DNA from 4 places in the Streptomyces sp. NPDC017936 genome. Region 1 is predicted to be linked to each of the others. Evidence: riboswitches for the same ligand, from Rfam matches in the RefSeq annotation. Region 1 holds a riboswitch; each other region holds the start of a gene.
The links. A riboswitch is a leader RNA that binds a small molecule or an ion and turns the genes downstream of it on or off. The one in region 1 is predicted to bind cyclic di-AMP.

Region 1 (4,178 bases):
GACTCCGCGCCGATCGGGGCGATCATGAACTCCTGGATGTCCACGTTGGAGTCGGCGTGCGAGCCGCCGTTCAGGATGTTCATCATCGGCACCGGCAGCAGGTGCGCGTTGGGGCCGCCCAGGTAGCGGAAGAGCGGGAGGTCGCTGGCCTCGGAGGCGGCGTGGGCGACGGCGAGGGACACACCGAGGATGGCGTTGGCGCCGAGGGAGCCCTTGTTGTCGGTGGCGTCCAGGTCGAACATGGCCTGGTCGATCAGGCGCTGCTCGGTGGCGTCGTAGCCGACCAGCTCCGGGCCGATCTGCTCGATGACGGCGAGGACGGCCTTCTCGACACCCTTGCCCTGGTAGCGGTTGGGGTCACCGTCGCGGAGCTCGATGGCCTCGAAGGCGCCGGTGGAGGCGCCGGACGGAACGGCGGCACGCCCGGTGCTGCCGTCGTCGAGGCCGACCTCGACCTCGACCGTGGGGTTGCCTCGGGAGTCCAGGATTTCCCGGGCTACGACGACGTCGATGGACGGCACGAGCATCTCCTTCTTGGGATGTGACGCTGGTTGTGCACGGGCACGTGGGCCGCGGTGAGCCCTTGTCGGTCCCTTGCTGGGCCTTGCGACTAGAGCCTAACCGCCCGGGGGCCTCCGGCAGCCGACCGACCGTCCCGTGGACAGACTGACGGTACACATTGTTCCCGCCCGGAACAAAGAGGGTGGGGCAATCTCCGGAACGGGCGGCGAACGCCGCGGGGAGGCGAGGGGGGCGGCCCGGACGCAGAAAACCCCGCCCCGGTGCGTACGGGGGGGGAAGACGCACCGGGGCGGGGAGCCCGTGGGGACGGGGGGACCCTCACGAGGTCCTCAGTGTGCGGACCTCGGATGTGAGGGGGCTGTGGCCGCGCTGGGGGCCGGGTGTCACTTGAGGTGCAGCTGCTGGCCCGGGTAGATGAGGTCGGCGTCCTCGACGACGTCCCCGTTCAGCTGGAAGAGCTTCGCCCAGCCGCCCTTGACGCCCTCCTGCGCGGCGATGGAGCTGAGGGTGTCGCCCTTGACGACCTTGTACTCGCCGTCGCCCTTCTTGACCTTCTTGCCGGTCGGGGTGGTGACCGTCTTCTGGCTCTGGGCGGCCGGGCGCTCGGCGGAGCGGGAGGCGCTCTGCTGCTCGGTCGAACGGGTCGTGGTCCCGGAGGACTCCGAGGACGACGAGCCGGAGCCGCTGTCGGAGGAGCCGCCGGTGTAGCCGGCGCCGGACAGGCCCTTGCCGCAGACCGGCCAGGCGCCCTTGCCCTGGCCCGCGAGGACCTTCTCGGCGATCTGGATCTGCTGGGACTTGGAGGCCTTGTCGGCGGTGGAGGCGTACTGCGTGCCGCCGTACGCGGCCCAGGTGGAGGCGGAGAACTGCAGGCCGCCGTAGTAGCCGTTGCCGGTGTTGATGGACCAGTTGCCGCCGGACTCGCACCGGGCGACGGTGTCCCACTCGGCGGCGGTGGCGGCGGAGGCGTTGCCGGCCGCCATCAGCGGGGCGGCGACGGCGGCGCCGGCGACACCGGCGACGGCGATGGCGCGGGTGGCCTTGGACGGACGGCGGTGCTTGCCCTTGCTGGAGAACAGCATGGATCGATCCCCTCACCGACGCCTGCGAGGTGAGCTGTCGGGTTCGGGCCGGTTGAGTTGCCCGGCCACTCCTCCACCGGGAGGCGTGGCTTCACCCCGAGCCGCTCCGGTCGACTGCCCGGTGCGGCACTTACCTTGGGTCCCCCGCTCCTGCCCACGGCGCTTGACGCGACGACTGTTCCCGGGCTGCCACTGGCAGGATTCGGCGTTGCGACAGCCGGGGCTCGGGTTGCCGAGCGGTCACGACCGTAGGCACGTGATCGACGGATTTTCAAAGACGATCAGGGCTTCTGAGACTCATCCCACACTTTCGCCAAAACGGACATTCAGCACGAAGTGTGACGTGAACTCCGCCGTTTCCAGCGGCCTTTCGCCCCTATTCGACCCCAGTCGCAAGGGTCTGACCGGGCACGATGTTGCTCGGGTCGGGCCCGATGAGGTCCTCGTTCTCGGCGTAGAGCGCACGCCATCCGCCGTCCAGGTCAAGGGAGTCGGCGATGGACACGAGGGAGTCACCCACCCGGACCGTGTAGGCGCCGGCCGTTCCGGCGGCGTGACGGCCGGCGGACGCGGTGGTCGTGCCGTCGGTCGCGCTCTCGTCGGCGGTGCCGCCCCGGTGGCGGCCGGAGCCGGTGTCGGTGGCGGCGGCGCCGGTGTCGACGAGGCTCCAGGAACCGGCACTCTGTGCGTAGTTGTCCGAGTTGTCCGCCTCGGGGGTCGCCGCGGACGACGCGCCTCCCGCCTGAGAGCCTTCCGCGCCGGCGTCGGCGGACGCGTCGGACGCTGCGGGGTCGTCGGGCGTCGAAGGCGAAGAGGACGAGGGCGAAGAGGAGGGGGTCTCGGCGGAGTCGCCGGGGGATTCGGCGGAGGGGTCGGCGGAGGCCTCGCCCGGATCCTCCGAGGACCCGGAGGAGTTCGCGGAGCCGGACGCCCCCTTCGACAAGTCGGACAAGCCGGACGACACGGGGGAGTCGGACTCTTCGCCGGCCACGCCGGTGTCCAGGTCCACCGAGCCGGACTCCTTGCTGAGCCCGGAGGTCAGCCCGCACGTGCCCCACGCGCCGACGCCCTGGTCGGCGAGGACCTTCTGGGCGACGGAGATCTGCTGGTTGCGGCTGGCCAGGTCGGGGCGCGTGGCGTAGTCGAGTCCGCCGTACGCCTCCCAGTCCTCCTGGGTCAGCGAGAGGCCGCCGTACTCGCCGCCACCCTCGTTGGCGCTCCAGGAGCCGCCGGTCTCGCATTCCGCCACCCTGTCCCACACGCCGCCGTCGGCGGCGCTCGCGGCGCCGGCGCCCAGCAGCGGGATGGCGATGGCCGAGCCGGTCACGCCGGCCGCGACGAGGAGGGCCGGGGCCTGACGGGGGCGACGGTGACGACCGTTCCCGGAGAGCATGCGGGCGCCTTTCTCGAGACAGCGATGGCCCGCGCGGCGGGTGAAGCCGGGGCGCCGCGCTGACGAGTGAACGTATAGGCAGACGATCACTTGTCACAAGTTCATGCCGCACAGATCACGTGAAGATCACAGAGTTGAGGAACGGTCACCTTTGCTTCGCGGAACGGTCATGTGGCGGTCGGTCAGGGAGCGGGTGCGGACGGTGTCCCCGGAACCGGGGACGCGGGAGGCGTGAACTCCACGGGAAGAGTGCGCAGCCCGCGCATGATGAGGCCGCCGCGCCACCTCAACTCGCCCGGGTCGGCGGCGAGCCGGAGGTCGGGCAGCCGGGTCAGGAGGGTGGCGAGCGCGGTCTGGCCCTCCAGGCGGGCGAGCGGCGCGCCCAGGCAGTAGTGGATGCCGTGGCCGTAGCCGAGGTGCTGGTTGTCGCGGCGGGACAGGTCGAGGGTGTCCGGGTCGGCGAAGCGCGCCGGGTCCCGGTCGGCGGCGGCGAGGACGACGAGGACGGGGTCGCCGGGGGCGATGTCCTGTCCGCCGAGGGTCAGCGGGCGGGTGGCGAAGCGCCAGGTGGCGAGTTCCACGGGGCCGTCGTAGCGCAGGAGTTCCTCGACGCCGGTCTCCAGCAGGGTGCGGTCGCCGGCGGCCAGGGCGTCCTGGAGCCGGTGGCGCTGGCCGGGGTGGGTGAGGAGGGCGTAGGTGCCGTTCCCGATGAGGTTGACGGTCGTCTCGAAGCCGGCGAACAGGAGGATGAAGGCCATGGCGGCGGCCTCGTTCTCGGTGAGGTGCTCGCCGTGGTCGGAGGCGCGGATGAGGCCGGAGATGAGGTCCTCGCCGGCGGTGGGCTCGGGGGGCAGGGCCTCGCGCTTGCGGTGGATGAGCTCGGACAGGTAGCCGCGCATCTTCTTCACCGACCGGGCGACTCCGCCGCGCGGTCCTCCGCCGTGCCGGATCATCATCCCGGCCCAGTCCCGGAAGTCGTCCTGGTCCTCCCGGGGGACGCCCAGCAGGTCGCAGATGGCGTAGATGGGCAGCGGGAAGGCGAAGTCGTGGATGAGGTCGGCGGTTCCCCGTGCGGCGAACCGGTCGATGAGGCCGTCGGTCAGCTCCTGGACGCGGGGGGCGAACTCGGCGACGCGGCGGGGCGTGAACGCCTTGCTGACCAGGCGGCGCAGGCGGGTGTG
Region 2 (4,178 bases), on a different contig from region 1:
CGGCCGGACGGGAACGGGACGCGGGACAGGGACACAGCACCGTTCCCGGCACGCTCCACGTGTGGAACACTGGTCTAGACAACCCTGAGCACTGAAGGGCAGCAACACATGGCTGAGCGCCGCGTCAACGTCGGCTGGGCCGAGGGCCTCCATGCCCGCCCCGCCTCCATCTTCGTACGGGCCACCACGGCCGCGGGCGTCCCGGTGACGATCGCCAAGGCGGGCGGCACCCCCGTCAACGCGGCCTCCATGCTGGCCGTCCTCGGTCTGGGCGCCCAGGGCGGCGAGGAGATCGTCCTCGCCTCCGACGCCGAGGGCGCGGACGTCGCGCTCGACCGGCTGGCCAAGCTGGTCTCCGAGGGGCTCGAGGAGCTTCCCGAGACCGTCTGAGCCCCGCGGCGCACAGGGAGCCGCGTCGCCCTTCCCGGGCGGCGCGGCTCCGCCGTTTCGGCACGGTCGCGCTCCGGCGCCTTCACGCGGCCTCGCGAAGAAAATCAGCCCGAGCACGCCGAAAAGGAAAGCACGCGCACACGAAGAGCGCGCCACCAGGAATTCACGGCGCACCACGAAAAGGGCAGCGGAAATCCACGTCCGCCGAATAACCCCTCTTTGTATACGGCCCTCGTGTTAATGGCGTGGGCCCGACATGTTGACGACGTGTTGCGAAGTCCTCACACGGTCCGGGCGGTCGCCGCCCGGGAAGCGCGGCCGGTGCGCGGCGGACGAGCGCTCGGTGTGCAGCGCGGTGATCGCCCGCGCGCGCTCGCCGTCGCCGCGCGCGACGGCGTCCACGATCGCGCCGTGCTCGGCCCAGGAGTCCACCGGGTCGGCCGGCGCGTCCACCGCGTACATCCAGGCGATCTTGTGGCGCAGCTGGGTGAGGGTCGAGGTCAGGGCGTGGCTGCCGGAGGCCTGCGCGAGCGTCTCGTGGAACCAGCCGCCCAGGGAGCGCAGGTCGTCGCTGTTGCCCCTCCTGGCGCGCTCCTGACCCAGCCGGACGAGACCGCGCAGCACCTTCAGGTGCGCCTCGGTGCGCCGCTGGGCGGCCCGGGCGGCTCCGAGCGGCTCCAGGAGCAGGCGCATCTCCAGCAGGTCCGCCGCCTCCTGCTCGGTCGGTTCGGCGACGCACGCGCCCGCGTGCCGCCGCGTCACGACGAAGCCCTCCGCCTCCAGGGTGCGCAGGGCCTCCCGGACGGGGACGCGCGAGACGCCGTAGCGGCGCGCGAGGACTTCCTCGGTGAGGCGGCCGCCACGCTCGTGGACACCCGCGACGATGTCGTCCCGGATGGCCGTGCACACCGAGTGCGCCGGAATACGCATGACCGACCTCCGCCTTAATCCCCGTGAAACGCCGACGAGCGACGCGTGGTCAAAGACTCTATTGCAGCGGGCCGGAATTTCCGACGGCGGGCCGGAATCCAGGGATATTTTTTGGACAGCGGAGCGCAGGAAACGACGAAAGCCCCGGCCGGGAAGGCCGGGGCCGGGACGATCCGTCGCGGTGCGTCGTCAGACGTCCACGCCGTGCTTGCGGAGGTAGGCGACCGGGTCGATGTCCGAGCCGTACTCCGCACTCGTGCGGGCCTCGAAGTGCAGATGCGGGCCGGTGACGTTGCCGGTCGCGCCGGAGAGACCGATCCGCGTGCCCGGGGCGACCTCCTGCCCCACCGAGACGCTGATCGACGACAGGTGACCGTACTGGGTGTACGTCCCGTCGTGCATCCGGATCACGACCTGGTTGCCGTACGCGCCGCCCCAGCCGGCCTCGACGACGGTGCCGAGCCCGACCGCGTGCACGGGCGTGCCGCTCGAGGCGTGGAAGTCGATGCCGGTGTGGCTGCCGGAGGACCACAGCGAGCCACCGGACCGGTAGCTCGTGGAGACGTAGGAGCCGGTGATCGGCGACACGAAGGTGTTGAGGCGCTCGCGCTCGGCCGCGCGGGCGGCGCGGGCCCTGGCCTCGCGCTCCTTCTCGACCTTCGCGGCGGCCAGGGCGGCCGCCTCCTTGCGCGCGGCCTCCTCCCGGGCGGCCTGCTTCTGCGCGGCGACCTGGTCGTCGATCTGCTCGGCCACGGAGTCGCCGATGGTGACGACGGGGATCAGGCCGGTCTGCTCGGAGGAGGTCTCGGCGGCGAGAGCCGGGGTGGAGGCGACGGTTCCGATGACGCCGGTGGTGGTGAGCGCCGCGATGCCCGCCGCGCGGGCGGTGGTGCGCTTCGTCCGGCCGGGACGACGGTGCTTCCCGGTGGCGCAGGTGAACGCCATGAAGTTGAGCGGTCCTTTCCTTCCCTCTCGCCTACCGGGTTAGCTGACGGGTTCGGAGCAGGAAGGTCTCCTACGGGCCCCCTCGCGGCACGCGCGGGCGTCCGATTCACCCCAGGGACTGCACAGGTGTGGGTCCCCGGCTCCCCTGGCTCGCGCCGTACGGGGACTCGGCGATGACTGTCCGGTGCCGCGGGTGCGGCGCACTGCCCGACGAACAGCCCGGACGAAACTAGACGCGCCCGCCGTCCGCGCCCAAACGCAACGGGGGTTTTGTAGCGCATGCCACAGGGCAGACAGGCAGCCTCTCGCTCAATTCGGACATCGAAGGGGCCCTGACGACCCGTCGGTCACCAGGGCCCCTCACGCGCGCGTGCCGCGGTGGCCGGGCGTGCGGCCGCGGTCCCTACTCCGCGGGAACGACCTTCACCTCGCCGATGCCCAGGGCCTCGACCGGCTCCTTGATCCGGGCGGCGTCACCGACGAGGACGGTCACCAGACGGTCCACCGGGAAGGCGCTCACGACGGCCGCGGTGGCCTCCACGGTGCCGGTCGCGGCGAGCTGCTGGTACAGCGCCGCCTGGTAGTCGTCGGGCAGGTGCTGCTCGACCTGGTCGGCCAGGGTGCCGGCGACGGCCGCGGCGGTCTCGTACTTCAGCGGCGCCACACCGACCAGGTTCTGCACGGCGACGTCGCGCTCGGCGTCGGTGAGTCCCCCCGCGGCGAGGGTGCGCAGCACCTTCCAGAGGTCCTCCAGCGCGGGACCGGTGTTCGGGGTGTCCACGGAGCCGCTGATGGCGAGCATCGCGGCGCCCGTGCCGTCCGGCGCGGAGCGCAGGACCTGCCCGAAGGCGCGCACGCCGTAGGTGTAGCCCTTCTCCTCGCGCAGGACGCGGTCCAGGCGGGAGGTGAGGGTGCCGCCGAGGCAGTACGTGCCGAGCACCTGGGCGGGCCACACGCGCGCGTGCCGGTCGGGGCCGACGCGGCCGATCAGCAGCTGCGTCTGGACGGCGCCGGGGCGGTCCACGATGACGACCCGGCCGGTGTCGTCGGCGGTCACCGGCGGCACGGGCCGCGGCTGGGCCGGGGAACCCGTCCAGGCGCCCAGGGTGTCGCCGAGGAGCGCGTCCAGGTCGACGCCCGTCAGGTCGCCGACGACCACGGCGGTGGCCGTGGCGGGACGGACGTGCTTCTCGTAGAAGGCGCGGACCGCCGCGGAGTCGATGTTCTCGACCGTCTCCGCGGTGCCCTGGCGCGGACGCGACATGCGCGCGTCGGCCGGGAACAGCTCCTTGGACAGCTCCTTGGCGGCGCGCCGGGACGGGTTGGCCAGCTCGTGCGGGATCTCGTCGAGGCGGTTGCGCACCAGGCGCTCGACCTCGCTGTCGGCGAACGCGGGCGCCCTGAGGGCGTCGGCGATCAGGCCGAGGGCCTTGGCCAGGCGGGAGGCGGGGACCTCCAGGCTGAGGCGGACGCCGGGGTGGTCGGCGTGCGCGTCGAGGGTGGCGCCGCAGCGCTCCAGCTCCGCGGCGAACTCCTCCGCGGAGTGCTTGTCGGTGCCCTCGGAGAAGGCCCGCGCCATGATCGTGGCGACGCCGTCGAGTCCGGCCGGCTCGGCGTCCAGGGGCGCGTCGAGGATGACCTCGACGGCGACGACCTGCTGGCCGGGCCGGTGGCAGTGCAGCACGGTCAGGCCGTTGTCGAGCGTTCCGCGCGCGGGGGCCGGGAACGCCCACGGCCTGGCCTCGCCCGCCTGCGGCTGGGGGTGGAAGTCCATCGTGGCGAGCTCGGTCACTTGGCCGCCTCCTCGTTCTCGTCCTCGTCGGCGGTGCTGTCGGTCGGCTCGGTGGGTTCGTAGACCAGTACGGCGCGGTTGTCGGGGCGCAGGCGGGCCTTGGCCACCTCCCGCACCTCCT
Region 3 (4,178 bases), on a different contig from region 1:
CAGGCCGAGAGACAGGACGCCGGTCGCCATCGCAGCGGCCCCGGCCGCCGGCGGACGCCGCGCCCACCGGGCGCGAAGGGAGGAAGAGCGGGGCATGCGGCCGATGCTAAGGAGCGCCGGGCGGCTCGCGCGGGGGCACGCGCGCGGGGACGAGGAAATACGCGCGGGCGCAGGACACGGAGCGGGGACGCGCGGCTGTGGCGCGAGCCCCCGTCTCCGCCTCCTCCGTGCCCCGGCCCTCGCCCGGGCGGGAAGGCCCGGCCGCGAAACGTGCCTCCACGCGCGCGTGCCCCGTGACGACCGGGGCCCCGCTCGGGCGGTCCCCGGCCCGCCGGGCGGCCGCTCAGGCCGGCCGCACCACGCTGTGGATCGACGACTCGCCGTCGTAGTACACCGACTCCTCGCGGACGTACGCCCCCGGCTTCGGGGCGTGGATCATCATGCCGTTGCCGATGTAGACGCCCACGTGGGTGACGTCGTCGTAGAAGAAGATCAGGTCGCCCGGCAGGGCGTCGGCGAGGGAGACGGTGGTGCCCGCGTCGACCTGGTCGTACGTGGTGCGCGGAAGGGTGACGCCGGCGGCCTTCCAGGCGGCCTGGGTGAGACCGGAGCAGTCGTACGACTCGGGGCCCGTGGCGCCCCAGACGTAGGGCTTGCCGATCTGGGCGCGCGCGAAGGCGAGCGCCTTCTCGGCCTTGGTGGCGTACGAGGCGTCGGAGGACGAGGGCGACGAGGGCGACGACGAGGACGTGTCCGTGCCCGGCGAACCGCCCGTGGCCGACGAGCCGTCGCTCCCCTGCTGGGCGGCCGCCGCCTCGGCTGCCTGCTGCTGTGCCAGTTCCGCCGCCTTGCGGGCGGCCTCCTGCTGCTTCCGCTTCTCGATCGCGGCGAGCCGCGCCTTCTCCTCCGCCGTCAGCTGGGACAGCAGCGCGCGTGCGGTGCTGAGCTTCTTCTGGACGGTGGCCTTGGCGGTCCTGAGGTCGTTCTGCGAGTCGGTGAGCGTCTCGAGGCTCTGCGAGGCCTCCTGACGCTTCTTCATGGTCTGCGACTGCTGGGTGACGTAGTCGTCGACCGCGCTCTTCTGGCGTTCGGTCAGCCGGCCCATCAGCTGCGTCTGGTCGAAGTAGTCCTGCGGGGTGTCCGCGAGCAGGAAGGTCGCTGTCTCGGGGGCGGAGGCGCCGGTGCGGTACTGCGCGGCGGCGAAGGAACCCAGCTGCTCCCGTGCTTCGTTGAGCTCCTGGGCGCGCTGGGCCACGTCGTCGAGGAGGGAGTCGACGCGCTTGCGCTGCTTGGTCGTCTTCTCCTTGGCGGCGTTGTACTTCTCGGTCGCCGACTCCGCCTGGCGGTAGAGGTCGTCGACCTTCTTCTCGACCTCCTCCAGGCTGGGCTTGTCGTCGGTCGAGGGCGCGGCGTTGGCCGTCTGGGAGAGCAGGGCCACCGAGGTGAGGGCGGCGGTGGCGAGGGCGGGTCTGCGTATGCCTGCCACGCGCGTGCCCGCGGGGCGCGGCTTGCGGTGCTGCGACGCCAAGGGAGGCGACTCCTTCCATCGTCCGCCTACCGGGTTAGCTGTCGGGTTCGGGCGGGTGGTTCGGAAGGGTTGCCCTACGGCCTCTCCCCGGGAGGGGAGTCGGGCCGATTCACCCCGGGTTCTCGGTGGGTCCCCGGCTCCGGCTGCCGCGAGGGGGCGCGCCGGACTCGGCGGAGGCCGCGCGGCCCGGCGAGGTTCGCCGGTGGGGGTCGTACGGCCTGCCCGGCACGGTAGCCAACTCGTGTGGTCCCTGTGAAGGTTGATGGGTGATATGCCCGATACATTTTCGTGACCTTCGGTCAGGGGTTCGCGCCCGCTCAACGCTCTGTGGCGTTGGGCGGGGATATGTCCGTATGTGTTCCCGGGTGGTGACGCCCGCCGCTTCGGGCCCGGGCCCCCTTTCGGCTGTGGTCGGCGCCCGCGCGTGCCGGACCTTCGGTCACGCATCGTGACGGCTCGTACCGGGGGCGGGAAACCGCCCGGGGCGCCCGGAGGGCCCCGGAGCCTCCGGAGGACCCCGAAGGCTCCTGGAGGGCCGCAGAGGCCGCACAGGCTCCGGGAGAGGCCCCGAGGGCGCCTCCGGGCCCCGGAGGCGCCCTCGGGGGCCTCTCCGGCCGTCCGCCCGCTCCCGGACCGCTTCCGGAGACCGGGATGTTTTCGGGACCGCCGCGGGTTGTCGGTGGGGCACCCTAGACTCGGAGAGCGATGAGCAGCCTCTTTGACGACAGCTTCCTGGCGGACCTCCAGGCCCCTCGCGGCCACGAGGAGGAACCGCCGCCGCCCGACGACGATCACGCTCCGGAGCCGCTTCCGGACGATCTGTTCGGCGGGAAGTTCGACGTGCCGCCGGACAGGGACGCGTACTACCGCGACGGCGCCCCGCGCCCGGTGATCGACGCGGCCGCGCTCCTGGAAGGGCTCAACGACAACCAGCGCGCCGCCGTCGTCCACTCCGGCACCCCGCTGCTCATCGTCGCCGGCGCCGGCTCCGGCAAGACGCGCGTGCTCACCCACCGCATCGCCCACCTGCTCGCCGAGCGCCACGTCCACCCGGGCCAGATCCTCGCGATCACCTTCACCAACAAGGCCGCGGGCGAGATGAAGGAGCGCGTCGAGCAGCTCGTCGGCCCGCGGGCGAACGCGATGTGGGTGATGACCTTCCACAGCGCGTGCGTGCGGATCCTGCGCCGCGAGTCCAAGAGGCTCGGCTTCACCTCGTCCTTCTCGATCTACGACGCCGCCGACTCCAAGCGCCTGATGGCCCTGGTCTGCCGCGACCTGGACCTCGACCCGAAGCGCTTCCCGCCGAAGTCCTTCAGCGCCAAGATCAGCAACCTGAAGAACGAGCTGATCGACGAGGAGGACTTCGCCGCCCGGGCCGCCGACGGCTTCGAGAAGACCCTCGCCCAGGCCTACGCGATGTACCAGTCCCGGCTGCGCGAGGCGAACGCGCTGGACTTCGACGACCTGATCATGACGACGGTCAACCTGCTCCGGGCGTTCCCCGACGTCGCCGAGCACTACCGCCGCCGCTTCCGGCACGTCCTGGTCGACGAGTACCAGGACACCAACCACGCCCAGTACGCCCTCGTCCGCGAGCTCGTCGGCACCTTCGAGCGTCCCGCCGACGCACCGCCCGGCGCCGACGACGTCCCGCCGGCCGAGCTCTGCGTCGTGGGTGACGCCGACCAGTCGATCTACGCCTTCCGCGGCGCGACCATCCGCAACATCCTCCAGTTCGAGGAGGACTACCCGGACGCGACGACGATCCTGCTGGAGCAGAACTACCGCTCGACGCAGACGATCCTCTCCGCGGCCAACGCGGTCATCGAGCGCAACGAGTCCCGCCGTCCCAAGAACCTGTGGACCAACGCGGGCGCGGGCGCCCGCATCACCGGCTACGTCGCCGACACCGAGCACGACGAGGCCCAGTTCGTCGCCGACGAGATAGACCGCCTCACCGACGCGGGCGAGGCCAAGGCCGGCGACGTCGCCGTCTTCTACCGGACCAACGCCCAGTCCCGTGTCTTCGAAGAGGTCTTCATCCGCGTCGGCCTGCCCTACAAGGTCGTCGGCGGCGTCCGCTTCTACGAGCGCAAGGAGGTCCGGGACGTCCTGGCCTACCTGCGGGTCCTGGCCAACCCGGAGGACTCGGTCCCGCTGCGCCGCATCCTCAACGTCCCCAAGCGCGGCATCGGCGAGCGCGCCGAGGCGATGATCGACGCCCTGTCCCAGCGGGAGAAGATCAGCTTCCCGCAGGCGCTCAAGCGCGTCGACGAGGCGTACGGCATGGCGGCGCGCTCCACGAACGCCGTGAAGCGGTTCAACGCGCTGATGGAGGAACTGCGCACGATCGTCGAGTCGGGCGCGGGACCGGCCACGGTCCTGGAAGCGGTGCTCGAGCGCACCGGCTACCTCGCCGAGTTGCAGGCCTCCACCGACCCGCAGGACGAGACCCGGATCGAGAACCTCCAGGAACTCGCCGCCGTCGCCCTGGAGTTCGAGCAGGAGCGCGGTGAGGGCGAGTCGGTCGGGCTGGCCGAATTCCTCGAGCAGGTGGCCCTGGTCGCCGACTCCGACCAGATCCCCGACGAGGACGAGGACGGATCCGGCGTCATCACCCTGATGACCCTGCACACCGCCAAGGGCC
Region 4 (4,178 bases), on a different contig from region 1:
GCGCCGCACCAGCCCGTCCTTCTCGAGCCGGGCCACCGCGTACGTCAGCCGGCTGCGGGTGATCTTCAACGACTCCGCGAGATCGGTCATGCGCAGGCTCCGCCCGGGCGCCTCGGAGAGGTTGGCCAGAATGGAGTAGTACAGGTGCGGCATGCCGGCCTCCTGCTGGAGCTGCCGGTCGAGCGTGTCCTCCAGGAGGAGGGACGCGGCGACGTACGCGCGCCAGGCGCGCTGCTCCTCGGCGGTGAGCCAGCGGGTCGTCATGCCCCCAGTGTAGGTTTGCTTCAAACTTGAAACCAAGAGATGTCGGGGCGGGGGCGGGGCGAGGAGGCGGGGCGCACCCGCCGGCCGGCCGCCCGACCTCCCGCTCCCTCGCCCCATTCCCTTCCCCCTCGCCCCTCGCCCGGAGAGCCCGCGCCGATGCCGTACCCGTACGTCCTGCTGTCCGCCGCCGTCTCCCTCGACGGCTGTCTCGACGACACCGGCCCCGACCGCCTGCTGCTCTCCGGCCCCGCCGACTTCGACCGGGTCGACGAGGTGCGGGCCTCCGTGGACGCGATCCTGGTCGGCGCCGGCACCATCCGGGCCGACAACCCCCGCCTGCTGGTCAACGCGCCCGAACGCCGGGCCGCGCGCCGGGCGGCGGGCCGGCCGGAGTACCCGCTCAAGGTCACGGTCAGCGGCTCCGGCGAGCTGGACCCGGACGCGAACTTCTGGCACACGGGCGGCGAGAAGGTCGTGTACACGACCGACACGGGCGCCGAGCGGGCCCGGTCGCTCGGCCTCGCGGCCGACGTCGTCCCCCTCGGCGCCCGCCTCGACTGGCGGCGGCTCCTGGAGCACCTGCACGACGTCCGGGGCGTGCGGCGGCTCATGGTCGAGGGCGGCGGGACCGTCCACACCCAGCTCCTGCAGGAGGGCCTCGCCGACGAGCTCCAGCTCGTCCTGGCCCCCCTCTTCGTCGGCGACCCGGACGCGCCCCGGCTGTTCGGACCCGGCGGCTACCAGGCCGGACGGCTGCGGCTGGTCGAGACGCGGCCCATCGAGGACGTCGTGCTGATGCGCTACGAGCCCACCGCGCCCGGCGCCGGCCCGCTGCCCGTCGCCGCCGACCACCACTGGCTGGCCCTCGCCTGCGATCTGGCGGCCGCCTGCCCGCCGTCGCGGACCGCGTTCAGCGTGGGCGCGGTCGTGGTGGCCGCCGACGGGACGGAGCTGGCGCGCGGCCACTCCCGGGAGGCCGGCGACCCCGTGGTGCACGCCGAGGAGGCGGCCCTGGCGAAGATCGACCCGGCCGACCCCCGCCTGGCCACGGCCACCGTCTACACCAGCCTCGAACCCTGCACCCACCGCGCCTCCCGCCCGACGCCCTGCGCCCGTCTCGTCCTGGACGCGGGCGTGGGCAGGGTGGTGACGGCCTGGCGCGAACCGAACACCTTCGTGACCGGCGCCGACGGCTCCGGCCTGCTGGCGGCCGCGGGCGTGGACGTCGTCGTCCTCCCGGAGTACGAGGAGCGGGCCGAGGCCCCCAACCGGCATCTGCTGTAGCGCCGCCGGGCGGGCAGGCGCCTCGTGCAGCACCGCCGGGCGGGCAGGCGCCTCGTACAGCGCCGCCGGGCGGGGTGAGGCCTTGGGGGCGGCCGCCGTGCCGCCCGCCGAGGAGCCCTCCGGCGGTTCCCCGGGCGCCCCTGGAACAACCCTTGTGCTTCCCGTCCCGCGGATGGCGTACACTGGTGTCATACCGACGCGGGGTGGAGCAGCTCGGTAGCTCGCTGGGCTCATAACCCAGAGGTCGCAGGTTCAAATCCTGTCCCCGCTACTCAAGGCCGAGGGCCGGAACCCGATCAGGGTTCCGGCCCTCGGTGCGTTCGCCGCCGGCCCGCCTCCCGCCCGGATCTCACGGAAAGTGACCGGCCGAGCGCCCTGCGCATAACGACTGGGTCACCATCAAAACCGCCGTGACCCCTGAACCGCCCCCGACGTGGGGTCAACTCGCCCGTTTTTCGCCGCTGGTGGGACAAAAGTCCAGGCCAGGAATGTTGTTGATCAAGGGGAACAGCTTGGAAACCGGGCCTCGCGTCTATTAACGTTCGATAACGCAGCGCGGTCGTCCCAGCCGTCACAAGAGGCGGCTCCGTGCGCACGCGCCGAATCCCGTAAGGGAACCGGGGAACCACCACCTTGGGGTGAATCACGCGTAAGCCGCCGTGAGGCAACGGCCGGTATACGCGCGTAGGAGACCTTCCCGCTCCGAACCCGTCAGCTAACCCGGTAGGCGACGGAAGGAAAGGAGTACGCCCGCGTGGCGTCCAACCCGCCTGCCCCAGAAGCCCCGATCGCGCCCAGCCAGACCTTCGGCTACGGCGGCAACCGCACCGACGAGGGCCCCTGGGAGGAGTGGAACCCCACCGCGGAGTCCATTCGCCCGGTACGCGGCCGGCACCGCGTCGCCAAGCAGCGCGGCGGACTCGCCCGCAGCTCCACCGTCCTCGGCGTCGGCGTCATCGCCGCCGTCGGCGCGGGCGGCATGGCCAGCGCCAACACCGGCAAGCCGCCGGTCTCCATCTCCATGCCGGACCTCCCCTCCGTGGGTTCCCTGATCTCGGACGACGACACCTCCGAGGAGGCGGCGCCCGCCCTCAGCAGCTTCGGCGCCACGGTCGCCGCCGACGACAGCACCGCGAGCGCGGCCGACGCGGGCGAGGCGCTGCGCAGCCGGATCATGGCGCAGGCCGAGTCGCAGCAGACCCAGATCGAGACCAAGGCCCAGGCCGCGGCCGAGGCCGCCGTCGCCAAGGCGGAGGCCGACGCGGCCGCCAAGGCCCAGAAGGAGGCGGAGGCCCAGGCCGCCGCCGCCAAGAAGAAGGCCGCCGAGGAGGCCGCGAAGAAGGCCGAGGCCGAGCGCCTCGCCGAGCTCGCCAAGCAGTACACGCTGCCCACCTCCTCGTACACCATCACCTCGACGTTCGGTCAGGCCGGCGCCTACTGGTCCTCCGGGTACCACACCGGTCTGGACTTCGCCGCCCCCACCGGCACCCTGATCAAGGCCGTGCACAGCGGCACCATCACCTCGGCCGGCTGGGACGGGTCGTACGGGTACAAGACCGTGCTCACCCTCGACGACGGCACCGAGATCTGGTACGCCCACCAGTCCTCCATCAGCGTCAGCGTCGGCCAGAAGGTCGCCACCGGCGACGTCATCGGCCGGGTCGGCGCGACCGGCAACGTCACCGGCGCCCACCTCCACCTCGAGGTGCACCCGGGCGGCAGCGCCTCCGGCATCGACCCCGGTGCCTGGCTGCGCGACAAGGGGCTGAACCCCTGAGGTCCCGTACCTCCTGAGTCGTCCGGGGACCGGTGAGGTGGTTTCCCGGATCTTTGTGAACCTTTGGCCGGAGGCGCGGAATGCGCGCCTTCGGCCGAGGTGTTGAAGGGAGGCATGACTTCCCTGCGCAAGCTCGGCTCCTCCGACCTCGAGGTCTTCCCGCTCGCCCTCGGCGGCAACGTCTTCGGCTGGACCGCCGACGAGGCCGCCTCCTTCGCCGTCCTCGACGCCTACACGGCCGCCGGCGGCAACTTCGTCGACACCGCCGACTCCTACTCGGCGTGGATCGAGGGCAACAGCGGCGGTGAGTCCGAGACCCTGATCGGCAAGTGGGTCAAGGCCCGCGGCAACCGCGACGACATCGTGATCGCGACGAAGGTGAGCCAGCACCCCGACTACCAGGGGCTGACCGCCGCCACCATCAAGGCCGCCGCCGACGCCTCGCTGCGCCGTCTGGACACCGACCGCATCGACCTCTACTACACCCACTTCGACAAGCCCGAGGTGCCCGTCGAGGAGATCGTCGGCGCGCTCGACGAGCTGGTGAGGGCGGGCAAGGTGCGGCACATCGCCGCCTCCAACATCTCCCCCGAGCGCCTGCGGGCCTCCCTGGAGTTCTCCGACCGCGAGGGCCTCGCCCGGTACGTCGTCCTCCAGCCGCACTACAACCTCGTATCGCGCGACACCTACGAGGGCGGGCTCCAGGACCTCGTCGCCTCCTCCGGCCTCGCCGCCGTTCCGTACTACGCGCTGGCCTCCGGCTTCCTCACCGGCAAGTACCGGCCCGGCACGACCGTGGACAGCGCGCGGTCCCAGGGGGCCGCCAAGCACCTGGAGACCGAGCGGGGCCGGA

Region 2: linked by a shared signal. The riboswitch ahead of ACH4F6_RS16370 (M23 family metallopeptidase) and the one ahead of ACH4F6_RS13725 (transglycosylase family protein) in region 1 are both predicted to bind cyclic di-AMP.
Region 3: linked by a shared signal. The riboswitch ahead of ACH4F6_RS33610 (NlpC/P60 family protein) and the one ahead of ACH4F6_RS13725 (transglycosylase family protein) in region 1 are both predicted to bind cyclic di-AMP.
Region 4: linked by a shared signal. The riboswitch ahead of ACH4F6_RS24285 (M23 family metallopeptidase) and the one ahead of ACH4F6_RS13725 (transglycosylase family protein) in region 1 are both predicted to bind cyclic di-AMP.

The regions. Positions count from the first base shown of each region.
Region 1 is NZ_JBIRHK010000005.1:449,309-453,486, reverse strand. Features, by position in the region: gene eno (phosphopyruvate hydratase) at 1-521, opposite strand, end outside; gene ACH4F6_RS13725 (transglycosylase family protein) at 906-1,604, opposite strand; cyclic di-AMP (ydaO/yuaA leader) riboswitch at 1,609-1,776, opposite strand; gene ACH4F6_RS13720 (transglycosylase family protein) at 1,981-2,997, opposite strand; gene ACH4F6_RS13715 (cytochrome P450) at 3,180-4,178, opposite strand, start outside.
Region 2 is NZ_JBIRHK010000007.1:114,934-119,111, reverse strand. Features, by position in the region: gene ACH4F6_RS16380 (HPr family phosphocarrier protein) at 109-390, shown strand; gene ACH4F6_RS16375 (GntR family transcriptional regulator) at 628-1,320, opposite strand; gene ACH4F6_RS16370 (M23 family metallopeptidase) at 1,510-2,265, opposite strand; cyclic di-AMP (ydaO/yuaA leader) riboswitch at 2,279-2,448, opposite strand; gene ACH4F6_RS16365 (M16 family metallopeptidase) at 2,669-4,057, opposite strand; gene ACH4F6_RS16360 (M16 family metallopeptidase) at 4,054-4,178, opposite strand, start outside.
Region 3 is NZ_JBIRHK010000020.1:127,736-131,913, reverse strand. Features, by position in the region: gene ACH4F6_RS33615 (tellurite resistance/C4-dicarboxylate transporter family protein) at 1-96, opposite strand, end outside; gene ACH4F6_RS33610 (NlpC/P60 family protein) at 344-1,528, opposite strand; cyclic di-AMP (ydaO/yuaA leader) riboswitch at 1,536-1,697, opposite strand; gene pcrA (DNA helicase PcrA) at 2,234-4,178, shown strand, end outside.
Region 4 is NZ_JBIRHK010000012.1:17,991-22,168, reverse strand. Features, by position in the region: gene ACH4F6_RS24300 (MarR family winged helix-turn-helix transcriptional regulator) at 1-264, opposite strand, end outside; gene ACH4F6_RS24295 (dihydrofolate reductase family protein) at 421-1,548, shown strand; tRNA gene ACH4F6_RS24290 (tRNA-Met) at 1,746-1,819, shown strand; cyclic di-AMP (ydaO/yuaA leader) riboswitch at 2,136-2,295, shown strand; gene ACH4F6_RS24285 (M23 family metallopeptidase) at 2,303-3,325, shown strand; gene ACH4F6_RS24280 (aldo/keto reductase) at 3,440-4,178, shown strand, end outside.